Regions from separate parts of the Hafnia alvei genome, predicted to be linked through region 3. Evidence: predicted binding sites of a transcription regulator. Region 3 holds the regulator's gene; each other region holds the start of a gene.
What was found. Region 3 encodes CRP, which controls carbon source genes, mostly activating them, when cyclic AMP is high. Its sites were predicted from a motif close to ATGTGANNNNNNTCACAT; they were not measured.
Positions count from the first base shown of each region.

Region 1 (3,222 bases), 2.0 Mb from region 3:
TGATAAATAATGGCCACACCAGCATCCAGCGCATCGGTCGTTTTATTGAATTGAACCGGCTCACCTTTAAGCAAAATTTCACCCTGCGTCGGCGTATAGCTGCCGCTGAGAATTTTCAGCAACGTCGATTTGCCCGCGCCGTTTTCGCCCATCAGGGCATGGATTTGACCCGCTTGGCAGCGAAAACTGATGTCATCCAGCGCCTTCACCCCGGGAAATGTTTTCCCGATATGGCGGAATTCCAAATAGGGTACGTTGGAGGTCATAAACTCTCTCCTTACCAGCCTGCGGCTAAAGTCGTGAATTGATAGGATCTCGCCACTCAATGCGAGATCCGTTTCTCATTTAAACGAAGGCGGCTATAACCCTTTCTTTTTCAACTCTTCTTTAAAATTGTCACGCGTAATCAGCACCACATCTGTCACCGCCGTGAACTTGGCGGGCTCAACGTCTTTCGTCACCCAATCATTCAGCATCTGGATGCTTTTGTAGCCGTGGATATCGGGGCTTGGTAATAGAGAACCGTAGAAGCCCGTTGGGTTAGCTTTTGAAAGTTCGCTAACCGCATCCACGCCGTTGATACCAATACCAATCACGTTATCGGCTTTAAACCCTTGGCCTTCCGTTGCGCGCACGCCGCCAAGCACGGTGTTGTCATTCATGCCCACGATCAGCCAGTTTTTAACTTTCGGATACTGCACTAACATGGAGTTAGCCGCGTCAAACGCGCCGGGAATATCATTCGACTTGGTCGGTACTTTGTAGATTTGCTTTTCTGGGAAACCGGCTGCTTTTAAGGCATCCATTGAGCCAGTGGTACGGCGGCGCGCGGTATCCAGTTCATCCGCGGTAATCGCCATCACCCCAGTTTCGTCCACTTTCCAGCCGCGCTTGTTCATCTCTTTCCACAGCTCTTGCCCTTGGCGCGCGCCAATTTCACTGGCCGCCATCATCACCAATGGCACATTTTCCATCGGTTTACCTTTGGCATTGACAAACTGATCGTCGACCGCGATGACTTTTAAATCGTAGCTACGCGCCTTGGCGATAATCGCAGGGCCAAGTTTTGGGTCCGGCGTACAAATAACAAAACCTTTGGCGCCGCTTGCGGCAAGGCTATCAATGGCATTTAACGTTTTCTCGCCGTCAGGAACGGCAATTTTAATCACGTCGAATCCCAAATCTTTTCCAGCTTTATCGGCAAATGCCCATTCAGTTTGGAACCAAGGTTCTTCCGGTTGCTTAACCAAAAAACCGAGTTTCATGTTCTCGGCTATAGCCGATTGTGACATAACGGCAGCCAGTCCAATGGCAGCCAAAGCCTTAGTGAATTTATGCATATTTCTAACTCTCCAATTTCGTCATTCTTATGTAGCAGATTTGTCATACAGACCATGCTGTTTAACAACGCAAAGCTAGGTGTACGAATTTAGGGGGTTTAGCGCAGTAGATGCCAAATGATGGGGTATCACACTGCAATGTAAGGTCGTTATATAAGACGGGCTAAGTTGTAGCGGCTAATTAAAGAACAAATAGAGAGCAAAATCACACCAGAAAAATACAGCCATTATGTGCATATATTTAGCAATTCAATAACAATCAAAACTTTTGATACTGCTCACACAAATGCATGCCATAGCTGAAAAATACATACTTGCAGCTAAGCCCTCCTCACACTAAAGGGGCTCTATTTCCTATGTTAGTTAGCAGTGAAATCTATATAACAGGAGATAGGGAATGCGCGTGAACCCCATTGCAATCGGGCTGGATTTTGGTAGTGACTCAGTGCGTTCGCTCGCCGTAGATTGTGTGACCGGGCAAGAGTTAGATACCGAGGTCGTCTACTATCCACGCTGGAAAGAAGGACTATTTTGCGATGCGCCCGCCAACCAATTTCGCCACCATCCGCTCGACTACATTGAATCGCTCGAACAGGCGATAAAAGCCGTGGTAGCAAGGATGAGTGCGGAACAACACGCTGCGGTGGTCGGGATTGGCGTCGATTCTACCGGCTCGACGCCAGCACCGATTAATGATGACGGCGATGTGCTCGCGTTACTGCCGGAGTTTGCCAATAACCCCAACGCGATGTTTGTATTGTGGAAAGATCATACCGCTATCGAAGAAGCCGAGGAGATCAACCAGCTATGCCGCAGCGGCACGTTCCCTGACTACACGCGTTATATCGGCGGCGTGTACTCGTCGGAGTGGTTTTGGGCGAAAATCCTACATATCAGCCGTCAAGATCGCGCGGTATGTCAATCAGCAGCATCTTGGATTGAGTTATGTGACTGGGTACCTGCGCTGTTGTGCGGTAAACAGCAGCCGCATCAGTTAAAACGTGGACGTTGCAGCACCGGACACAAAGCCCTTTGGCATCCCTCATGGGGAGGCGTTGCTCCACGCGAATTTCTTGAAGCGCTCGATCCCTGTCTTGGCGAAAAACTTCAACAGCCTCTGTTTAGTGAAACCTACACCGCAGATCTTCCGGTGGGGAAATTAAGCGATGAATGGGCACAGCGCTTAGGCCTCTCAACCGATGTAGTCCTTTCCGGCGGCGCATTTGACTGCCATATGGGTGCCGTTGGCGCGGGTGCGCAGCCGTATACGCTGGTGAAAGTGATTGGTACATCAACCTGCGACATTTTGATTGCCGATCAACAGTTAATCGGCGATCGCACCATTGCCGGAATTTGCGGGCAGGTCGATGGCAGCGTGATCCCAGGCTATGTCGGGTTAGAGGCCGGCCAGTCGGCGTTTGGCGATATGTACGCTTGGTTCAGCCGTTTATTAACGTGGCCGCTGCATCAAATCGCCAAACAGCACCCCGAGCTGGCCCCACTGTTAGAAAGCACCATCAAAAACTTATTACCGGCTCTCACCGAAGAGTGGGCCAAAGCCCCCCATCTTAATCACCTTCCTGTGGTTTTGGACTGGTTCAACGGCCGCCGCACGCCTTTTGCTAATCAGCGTCTGAAAGGCGTGATCGCCGATCTTAATTTAGGAACCGATGCACCAGCCCTATTCGGCGGGTTTATTGCCGCAACGGCTTTTGGCGCACGCGCCATCATGGAGTGCTTTGAACATCAGGGCGTGCCGGTGGAAAACGTCCTGACGCTCGGAGGGATCGCGCGTAAATCACCGGTGATCATGCAGGTATGCTGCGATGTGATGAATCGCCCGGTGCAAATTGTTGCCTCCGATCAGTGCTGCGCATTGGGA
Region 1 is NZ_OZ061315.1:2,470,985-2,474,206, forward strand. Features, by position in the region: gene araG (L-arabinose ABC transporter ATP-binding protein AraG) at 1-266, opposite strand, end outside; gene AB3Y96_RS11830 (arabinose ABC transporter substrate-binding protein) at 360-1,340, opposite strand; gene AB3Y96_RS11835 (ribulokinase) at 1,738-3,222, shown strand, end outside.
Region 1: AB3Y96_RS11830 (arabinose ABC transporter substrate-binding protein) is a predicted target of CRP. The motif match lies at 1,607-1,624, and genes of this name have one in related genera.

Region 2 (3,222 bases), 4.1 Mb from region 3:
TACGCCGGCAGGCTATACCGATTTACTGGTGAGCTATACCTATCGCATCGCCTTTGAAGGTGGTGGTGGGCAAGACTTTGGTTTAGCGGCAGCGATTGCCACGCTGATTTTCCTGTTGGTTGGTGCACTGGCGATACTGAATCTGAAAGCCAGCAAAATGAATTTCGACTAAGGAGAGGGACCACAACATGGCTATGGTTCAACCGAAATCCCAGCGTTTACGCCTGCTATTTACACATCTGATGCTGCTAGCCTTTATCTGCACCATCATGTTTCCACTGCTGATGGTCATCGCTATCTCGCTGCGCTCTGGCAACTTTGCAACTGGAAGCCTCATTCCTGAGAATATCTCTTGGGAACACTGGCAATTGGCGTTAGGTATGACCGTGACTAACGCAGATGGCAGCGTCACTCCGCCACCGTTCCCAGTCCTTTTATGGCTGTGGAACTCGATTAAAATTGCCGTGGTCACGGCGATAGGCATCGTGACACTTTCCACCACCTGCGCTTATGCCTTCGCTCGCATGAAATTCAAAGGCAAAAGCTCGTTGCTGAAAGGCATGTTGATATTTCAAATGTTCCCGGCAGTGCTGTCGCTAGTGGCGCTGTATGCACTCTTTGATCGTATCGGCCAGTATGCGCCATTCCTTGGTCTTAATACCCACGGCGGCGTGATTTTCGCTTACATGGGCGGAATTGCGTTGCATGTTTGGACAATTAAAGGCTATTTCGAAACGATCGATAACTCGTTAGAAGAGGCCGCAGCTCTCGATGGCGCTACGCCTTGGCAGGCTTTCCGCTTGGTACTTTTACCGTTGTCAGTGCCTATTTTAGCGGTGGTCTTCATCTTGTCATTTATTGCCGCGATTACCGAAGTGCCGGTGGCGTCTCTGCTTTTGCGCGATGTGAATAGCTATACGTTGGCCGTCGGCATGCAGCAATACCTTAATCCGCAAAACTATCTGTGGGGTGACTTTGCCGCTGCGGCGGTGCTGTCTGCAATTCCAATTACGGCTGTATTCTTGCTGGCTCAGCGCTGGCTGGTGGGCGGACTCACGTCCGGCGGTGTGAAAGGGTAATGCGTTAAAACCTGTGTCTTTGTTGTGCCATTGCAGTTATTCGATCCCGTTATCGCTTTAGCTATAACGACTTTGGCGGCCTATTGGCCGCCTTTTCTTTTCGCCTTATTCTCGCTTGAGCTTTTCTGTATTCGCTAAAAATAGTGCCACCACAAGAACCAAAATGGCCGCCGAATAAATCAGCGTATCGGCCGGGTTTTTGTGGTCGACAATAATCAAACGAATGATTGCGGTTATACCGATGTAGATAAAATAACGTAAGGGAAAGTGATATCCCGACTGGAAATACTTCACGATTAGCGCAATAAACTCGAAGTAAAGGAAGTAAATAACAATCCCTTCAATGAGCAGATAAGAAGATGCGGTTTCGCTGGCGTTGAACAGCACCGTCCCCAGCGTGAAGGTTTCTTTCGCCAGAAACACCACTAAAATCACGGCCAGCATTAATAGGCCAGCATTCAAAATCCACTGCAAAATCTTCGCGATAGCGCTCGCTTGTTTGGTTCCTGGCATCGATGTTCCTCTGTGCCGTTAATCATTTTATGTGATCAAGTTAACAAAATGGCTATTTTGTCGTCTATCCCCAAACCAAAATAAATCTGCATATCCTCAGACAGAAACTTAACGGCCCTCACATTTCGCGACATTTTTTTGCTAATCGTTTTACTATGTCGTCCGGCCAACTTTCGCCTTATCGCGAATGATTACCGCAGCTTATGCCAGGGTGTTCTAACGATTGAGAAATAAAACAATATGAAAATACTACGTCATTATGGTTTTACTATTTGCTTACTGCTAGGGATTATCCTCGGTGGGCTATCCGGTATCGTTTTCGGAGAAAAGGCCGCAATTGTGCAGCCGATCGGGGATCTTTTCCTTAATCTAATGTTTGTCGTCATTGTGCCGCTGGTGTTTCTCAGCATTTCGTCTTCTATTGCAGAAATGAAACAGATGGCGCGTCTGGGTAAAATTATGGGAACGGTTTTTGCCGTATTCCTGAGCACCGCGCTCATTGCCGCGGTTATCGCCTTCATCGGCACCCAGATTTACAACCCATTCCAAAACGTTGACGTCAGTACGCTGATTGCACATTTACCACCTGCACCTGATTCACACGGCAAAAGCCTCGGCGAAATCATCGTAAATACCTTTACCGTTCCTGATTTCCTGCAGCTGTTTACCAAATCTAGCCTGCTGCCACTCATCGTGTTCTCCGTGTTGTTAGGATTAGCAACCTCGATGTCGGGGGAAAAAGGTCAGCCGATCGCCAACTTTCTGACCTCAGGTACCGTCGTTATTCTTCGCATGGTGAAAATCATCATGTATGCCGCACCGGTTGGCTTAGGCTGCTACTTTGCCGCTACCGTCGGTCATTTAGGGCCACAGATTATCAATGGCTATCTGAATGCTTTCCTGCTCTATCTCATCCTGACTGTGATCTACTTCTTCGGCGCAAACACGCTGTATGCGTTTGTTGCAGGTGGAAAACTGGGCGTTAAAGTCTTTTGGTCTAACGTACTGACGCCAGCGATTACCGCTGTCGCTACCTCATCCAGCGCGGCCTGTATTCCAGCAAACCTGATTGCGACTAAAAAAATGGGCGTCCCCCATGATATCGCTGAAACCGTCATCCCTTTGGGTGCCAACACGCATAAAGATGGCTCGGTAATCGGCGGCATCATTAAAATCGTATTTCTGTTTACGTTATTCCATAAAGATATGAGCGATCCGATGAATATCGCTGCCATCATCAGCGTCGCATTCTTGGTCGGTGCAGTCATGGGCGCGATTCCAAGCGGCGGAATGACCGGTGAATTGATGATTTGCTCAGTATTAGGTTTCTCACCTGAACTGGTCGGTACCATCATGATTATCAGCACCATCATCGACGTTCCTGCCACGTTGCTGAACTCCACAGGGAATACCGTCTGCGCCATGATGGTTACACGATTTGTGGAAGGCAAGGATTGGTTGAAGCGCAAAGCCTGTATGCAAGGTTAAATACCCTGCGATACGCTTCGCAAAGCTAGCGAAACACCGTGGAAGTCCCCCTCTGAACAAGGGATAACGCCCGTCTTTGGACGTTACTTTTTTAGAGGGATTTTCCATGGCATTAGATAAAAAACTTCAGATGTTACAACAG
Region 2 is NZ_OZ061315.1:350,058-353,279, reverse strand. Features, by position in the region: gene malF (maltose ABC transporter permease MalF) at 1-172, shown strand, start outside; gene malG (maltose ABC transporter permease MalG) at 189-1,079, shown strand; gene psiE (phosphate-starvation-inducible protein PsiE) at 1,185-1,592, opposite strand; gene AB3Y96_RS01595 (dicarboxylate/amino acid:cation symporter) at 1,833-3,080, shown strand; gene dinD (DNA damage-inducible protein D) at 3,187-3,222, shown strand, end outside.
Region 2: psiE (phosphate-starvation-inducible protein PsiE) is a predicted target of CRP. The motif match lies at 1,622-1,639, and genes of this name have one in related genera.

Region 3 (3,222 bases):
GAAGTAGTCCTGCGGCAACAATTAACCCAACGAAGGTACCCAGCGCACGGTGCTGGATCCTGACTCGCGTCGCGTTATAGCCATTTTGGATCACCAGCATGATCGTCAGTAAAACCCAATAGGGCTTTGGCAGATGGAATAACATGCCGAGGCTACTACCTGCCGCCAGCGTTATGCCTAAACGGGCGGCGTTGCGCAGCGCTACTGATTTTAACGAAAGATAAGCACGCAGCGCAGGCCAGAAAGGAAGCCGCTGCTGGGTGGACATCAGATTGCGTTGATATAATGGGCGTTGGCGTTCTAGCAGGCGAGCCACGCGGCTAAAATGGTAGTAACAGAATTTGCCAACGGGGTTATCTGGATGCTGATTGGCCAGCTTTTCGAGCGCTGATAGTTCAATATCCATCGAGAAGTGCTGAGGATAGCGGTGGTACAGAATATCGTCGGCAACCGTTTTGAGCCGTTCTGTAATGACCTGAGCATTGCGGCGTATTATCGCTTCGGCTTGGCTTTTTTCTACCAGCTTTTGTACTTCATCAGGCTGAGACAGGCTAACGGTGATGTGTTCTTGTAAGTCTAGCGCGACCTGAAAATAGCGCAGCAGGCGTTTGTATTCTGGGTTGTGCACCAATGACAGCATGTGCATTTGTTGATAGATCTGGGTAATGAGATCCATCACTTTTTGCTGGCGTTGCAGCAACGGAGGCAGCGCGGTTTCAGGATCGATATGCTGAGTTAGTAGGCTGTATTTGGCTTCCATGTAGTCGCCAAGCTGGATGTATAGCTGGCTTAGGTTTTCGCGGATCGGTTGCCCTTTCCACAACAGGAACCAAAACCAAGTGAAGGCGCCATACCAAATCGTGCCGACAATATACAGCAGTGGCCCGTGCCAGATAGGCACGCTTCCAGCCATACTCAGGGTAAAAATAGAGGCAACCAGCGCAGCAGGCATGAGCCGCGCGTGAAGTGGGCTAATCTCACCGTTAACGCCCAGTAACAAGGCTAAACCGAGCATGATCAACGGTAGGGGAATTTGCCAGAGTAAGCATTGCTGTAGCAGAAAACTGCTGAAGGCAAATAAGCTGCCGCCAACGACTAATCGTTTGATAAAGCGTTTATGAGGTGTATCGAGCCCAGCGATATTGCAGCAGGCGGGAACTAAAGAGAACATCAGCCCGAGTTGTAGATTACCTATCAACAGGCCGAATAGCACAGGAAGACACAGCACCAGCGTTTGACGCAGTGCGTAGTTGACTTCCGGGTGGTAGATGAACCGCCGCCACATAGCTAAAGAAACCCGTGCAGCAAGGCTACACGGGCATCATTTATCAGCGAGTGCCGTAAACGACGATGGTTTTTCCGTGTGCGGAGATCAGGTTTTGATCTTCCAGCATCTTCAGAATACGACCAACGGTTTCACGGGAACAGCCAACGATCTGGCCGATTTCCTGACGAGTGATCTTGATCTGCATACCATCTGGATGAGTCATGGCATCCGGCTGTTTGGCCAGATTAAGCAGGGTCTGAGCGATACGACCGGTTACGTCCAAGAACGCAAGGTTGCCGACTTTTTCAGAGGTAACCTGTAAACGGCTAGCCATCTGAGCAGACAGGCGCATCAGAATATCTGGATTGACCTGAATGAGCTGGCGGAATTTCTTGTAAGAAATTTCAGCCACTTCACAGGCGGTTTTTGCACGAACCCAGGCGCTACGTTCTTGCCCTTCCTCAAATAAGCCTAGTTCACCAATGAAATCGCCCTGATTCAGATAAGAAAGGATCATTTCTTTGCCTTCTTCATCTTTAATCAATACAGCAACGGAGCCCTTAACGATGTAGTACAGGGTTTCAGCCTTTTCACCTTGGTGGATCAGGGTACTTTTGGACGGATACTTGTGGATATGGCAATGAGACAAGAACCATTCAAGAGTCGGGTCTGTTTGCGGTTTGCCGAGAACCATTCGCTATTATCCTCTGTTGTTATCGCTGCCCTAATATCGGGATACTGATCCTGACAGTGTGCTTATCGTGGCACGGGGCTTTGCTTATTAACTTGTTATAGCACTTCATAATCGAGATATAGAGTAATAGGCTAAGGTAATTATTTCCTATAGTTATTGATCTATACCCGTTTCAATCCATAAAGATCCATTTCGGCATAGTTTGTAGCACAGCTTTGTGCAGGTGTCTTGTGTTGTCTCGCTTCAGCATCAAGAAGTGAGGCCTCGGATTGCCTGTTTTTCATAGAAAGCGTAGTCTGATGCCAAAATTTAACCAAAGGGGTGATAAACATGCAGGCACGAGTGAAATGGGTTGAAGGGATGACTTTTCTGGGTGAATCTGCTTCAGGACACCAGATCCTTATGGATGGAAACGCTGGCGATAAAGCACCAAGCCCAATGGAAATGGTGCTCATGTCTGCGGGCGGATGCAGTGCGATTGACGTGGTGTCTATTTTGCAGAAAGGGCGAATGGACGTGCGCGACTGTGAAGTGAAATTAACCTCTGAGCGCCGCGAAGAAGCTCCTCGTTTGTTTACTCACATTAATCTGCATTTTATCGTCACCGGCAAAGGGCTGACCGATAAAGCCGTTGAACGTGCGGTTGCATTATCTGCTGAAAAGTATTGCTCGGTAGCGCTGATGTTAGGCCAAGCGGTGAATATTACCCACAGCTTTGAGGCTATCGTGGTTGAGTAACGACTACTCCCAAGCATAGTTCTGGCATTCCCAACGCAATAAATCCAAGAATCGCCGTGCTGTTAAGGTTAGCGGCGATTTTCGTGAATAGAACACGCAATACTGAGCGGTGGGTAGATCGTCGATAGGCAATGAACAGAGTGTATTCTCTAGCCCCAGTGGCGCCCGCATCGCCCGAGCCACGATGGTAAGGTATTGTGCCTGTTGTACCATGCTTAATGCGCAAACCACGGAGTCGGTTCGGATCGGTGATTGGCTAAGCTGGAGGTAAAAATTCCCCATCGCTAATTCTAGCTGTTGGTAGTAGCCCATATCAGTTTCGGGTATCAACCATTTTGCGTGCTTCAACTCTTCTAACGATTTTGCCTGAGCAAATGGGTTGTCTCGGTGGGCGATAATGCAAAAGGGCGATTCAAACAGCGGCTCACGTACGAGATCCATTGGCGTCGTTTCAGCGGTTAATGTGCCGATGGCGAAATCTAATTTGCCTTCACGTAAAGCCGGTAGAAGCGTCGAGAGCTGA
Region 3 is NZ_OZ061315.1:4,451,921-4,455,142, reverse strand. Features, by position in the region: gene AB3Y96_RS20770 (YccS/YhfK family putative transporter) at 1-1,285, opposite strand, end outside; gene crp (cAMP-activated global transcriptional regulator CRP) at 1,329-1,961, opposite strand; gene AB3Y96_RS20760 (OsmC family protein) at 2,292-2,699, shown strand; gene AB3Y96_RS20755 (LysR substrate-binding domain-containing protein) at 2,703-3,222, opposite strand, start outside.

Region 4 (3,222 bases), 1.8 Mb from region 3:
TCATTTAGTGGCGCGTTTAGATGAGCTGAAGGCGCCTCCTGCGCTGCAAGGTTTTGGCATATCTGAACCTTCGCAGGTGAAAGAGGCTCTCGATGCCGGTGCCGCGGGGGCGATTTCTGGCTCCGCCATTGTTAAAATCATTGAGAAGAATCAGCACCAGCCCGATGTGATGCTGAAAAAATTACATGATTTCGTCAGTGGAATGAAAGCCGCGACTCGGCGTTAAGATAGCCGTATATAAACGCCGTATAGAAACATAGCCTCAACAACCGTGCCGTATTCGTACCGCACGGTTTTTTTGTATTAGTAACGCTTACATATTGATAAGCCTGTTTTTTAAAAATGGATTATAGTAATTACGGATGACATGACGGCTAATCATTGGATTAGGTATTAAATCGGTCATTCTCACTATAAACAGCAAGGAGAGACATTGATGAAATGGGTTAAAGCGATTACCACTTTTTGCGCAGCGGCGATTTTTTCCGTTGCGTTGGCTGGCTGTGCGCCAACGGCCAAACAGGAAGGCACCGGCGGTTATATTGATGATACCGTTATTACAACTAAGGTGAAGTCTGCGCTATTGGCGGAGAAATCTCTCAAATCAACCGAAATCAGCGTTGAAACCTTCAAAGGCCGCGTTCAGCTGAGCGGTTTCGTTTCTTCTTCTGCTGACGCCAACCGTGCGGTTTCTGTCGCCAAAACGGTGAAAGGCGTTCGCGTTGTTGAAAACGATATGCGGGTTAAGTAACCGTTTTCGCGATCAATAAAGGCGCTTAACGCGCCTTTTTATTGTCTGTAACTTTTGTCTGCTATCTGCGTCTGTAAAACTGACCGTTTTATTGACCCTGCTATACCCGTGATACTTCAAGCTGCCTACCCGTTGATTGCCCCCGTTCAAGTCGCTTGAAATATCTTGGGTATATACGCTTCTCGTTAGAAGCGATAGCCAACGGCAAACATAAATACAAATGGGTCGATGTGTGTATCGATGCTTTGCTTTTGGTTATTTCCATCTCTGAACTTGATGGTTGTATCAATATCCATGTACCACAGTGATGCGTTTATCATCCAGTCTTTATCAACCAAATAGTCCAAGCCCACCTGACCTGCTGCGCCCCAGGAATTATCCACGCTCAGATCGTGTAAACCTAAACTTTTGCCCGTGTTATTAAACTTCGCATCGTAGAAATTGGTGTAGTTAATACCTACACCGACATAAGGACGCAGCTTGTCTTCGGCCTTACCGAAATACCACTGAGCCATCAACGTCGGTGGCAATTGACGCGTCGACGCGATGTCACCCGTCGCCTGCAATCCCACCTTATGCTGGAACGGCGTTGCACCCAGCAATTCAACACCAATGTTATCCGTGATTAAGTAGCTGAACGTTAATCCTAACTGGGTATCGTTATCGATCTTAAATCCGCCCAGTCCCATCACGTTATCACTGCTTTCCGTTGGACGTACCGTCGCGGTACCGGCACGAACAATAATATCACCCGCCTGATGAGCCATAGCGAAAGATGGTGCCAGCGTTGCTGCCACACATAGCGCAAGTGTAATTTTTTTCATCATCCCTTCCCTTTATATGGTTATCACTGCGTGCGGAAATATAACCAAAAAGGATGATGCGTGATCTAACACAGATCACATCAACGACATTGTTTTTCACAAAATGACATATATTAAACATGCATTAATTATATGATTTTACGTAAATTGATATGGATCAATTTTAACGAGTTATAAACATATCTCACGCATCTCAGCTAAGTTGATTGACGTAAAATTAACCTCGGGGTAGTTTTTCTGTTCCGATTGTTTTGGTTCGAAACCATAAGGAGTGGTGGGAAATCAAGATGAGTGACATGCCAACAATTCCAGCGATCTCACAGCATAATCCCTGCATCTCATGTGGTGCATGCTGCGGTTATTTCCGAGTGTCATTTTATTGGGCCGAAGCGGATGATGCCGGAGGCCTTGTACCGGCTTCGCTGACCGAACAGGTCAGCCCTTATATGCGCTGTATGCAGGGCACCAATACTAAAAAACCGCGCTGTGTGAACTTGCGCGGTGAAATTGGCCAACACGTCATGTGTTCTATGTATGAGAGCCGGCCCTCACCCTGCCGAGAATTTTCTCAATCCTGGGAGTTTGGAGAACGTAACGAAGCCTGCGAACGCGCCCGCGCCCGCGCCGCCTATGGGCTTGCCCCTCTGCCCTCAGCAAACGCCGAAGAAATCGCCAGTAAAATAGCGACGGGGTGCCACTTCCCCGGTTAACAGGGTACAATCGGCGCACATTGATTATTCTAAATCCCCTAATAATCTAAGACGGCTCCGATCCTGTAGCCGTTTTCTGTGAATTAGGGCGTCGTTGCAAATGCCAAGGAGCGCCTGCATGCCAATCACGGCCCGTACATTGTACCGTGACAGTTTTAACTTTTTCCGTCATCAGATAAGCACGCTGTGCCTGTTAGCGCTATTAACCGCATTTATTTCAGTGATCCTGAATCAGGCATTCACGCCGGGCGCAGACGATCTGAGTATTTTAGCCGGTGCCGACGGCACGCTAACGTCAGGTATGGGACTGCAAGAAATGGTGCAGCAGATGACACCAGAGCAACAAATGGTGCTGCTGAAAGTATCCGCTGCGGCCAGTTTCTCCGCGCTAATTGGTAATGTGCTGCTGCTTGGCGGCATGTTGGCGTTAATTCCATTGGTCTCCCAAGGACAGCGTCTTAGCGCACTGCGTGCGATTGGTACCTCTGCACCGATGCTGCCACGTCTGTTACTGTTAATGTTCCTGTGTACGCTAATGGTTCAGCTTGGTATTACCGCCTTTATCGTGCCGGGTATCGTATTGGCCGTTGGGCTGGCGTTAGCGCCGATGATTATGTCCGAAGAAAAAGTCGGCGTAATCAGAGCGATTCGCAGTAGCTTCCGCTTATCGTTCGCCAATGTGCGTTTAATTAGCCCAGCCATCATGCTATGGCTGGCGGCGAAACTGGCGCTGCTGCTGTTGGTTGGCGTGCTCTCTGCGCTGCACCCAACCGTGGGTATGGTGATTATGGGCGCGCTGAGCAATCTGGTTTCCGCCATGCTGATTATCTATCTGTCTCGTCTTTATATGCTGGTGAGACAACCCGCTTAATCAATAACTGCTTAATCAATAACTGATAGCAAAATGGGAGCCACTGGCTCCCATTTTTTATGATGA
Region 4 is NZ_OZ061315.1:2,610,963-2,614,184, forward strand. Features, by position in the region: gene trpA (tryptophan synthase subunit alpha) at 1-226, shown strand, start outside; gene AB3Y96_RS12500 (BON domain-containing protein) at 437-751, shown strand; gene ompW (outer membrane protein OmpW) at 937-1,575, opposite strand; gene AB3Y96_RS12510 (YkgJ family cysteine cluster protein) at 1,890-2,285, shown strand; gene AB3Y96_RS12515 (YciC family protein) at 2,404-3,156, shown strand.
Region 4: ompW (outer membrane protein OmpW) is a predicted target of CRP. The motif match lies at 1,721-1,738, and genes of this name have one in related genera.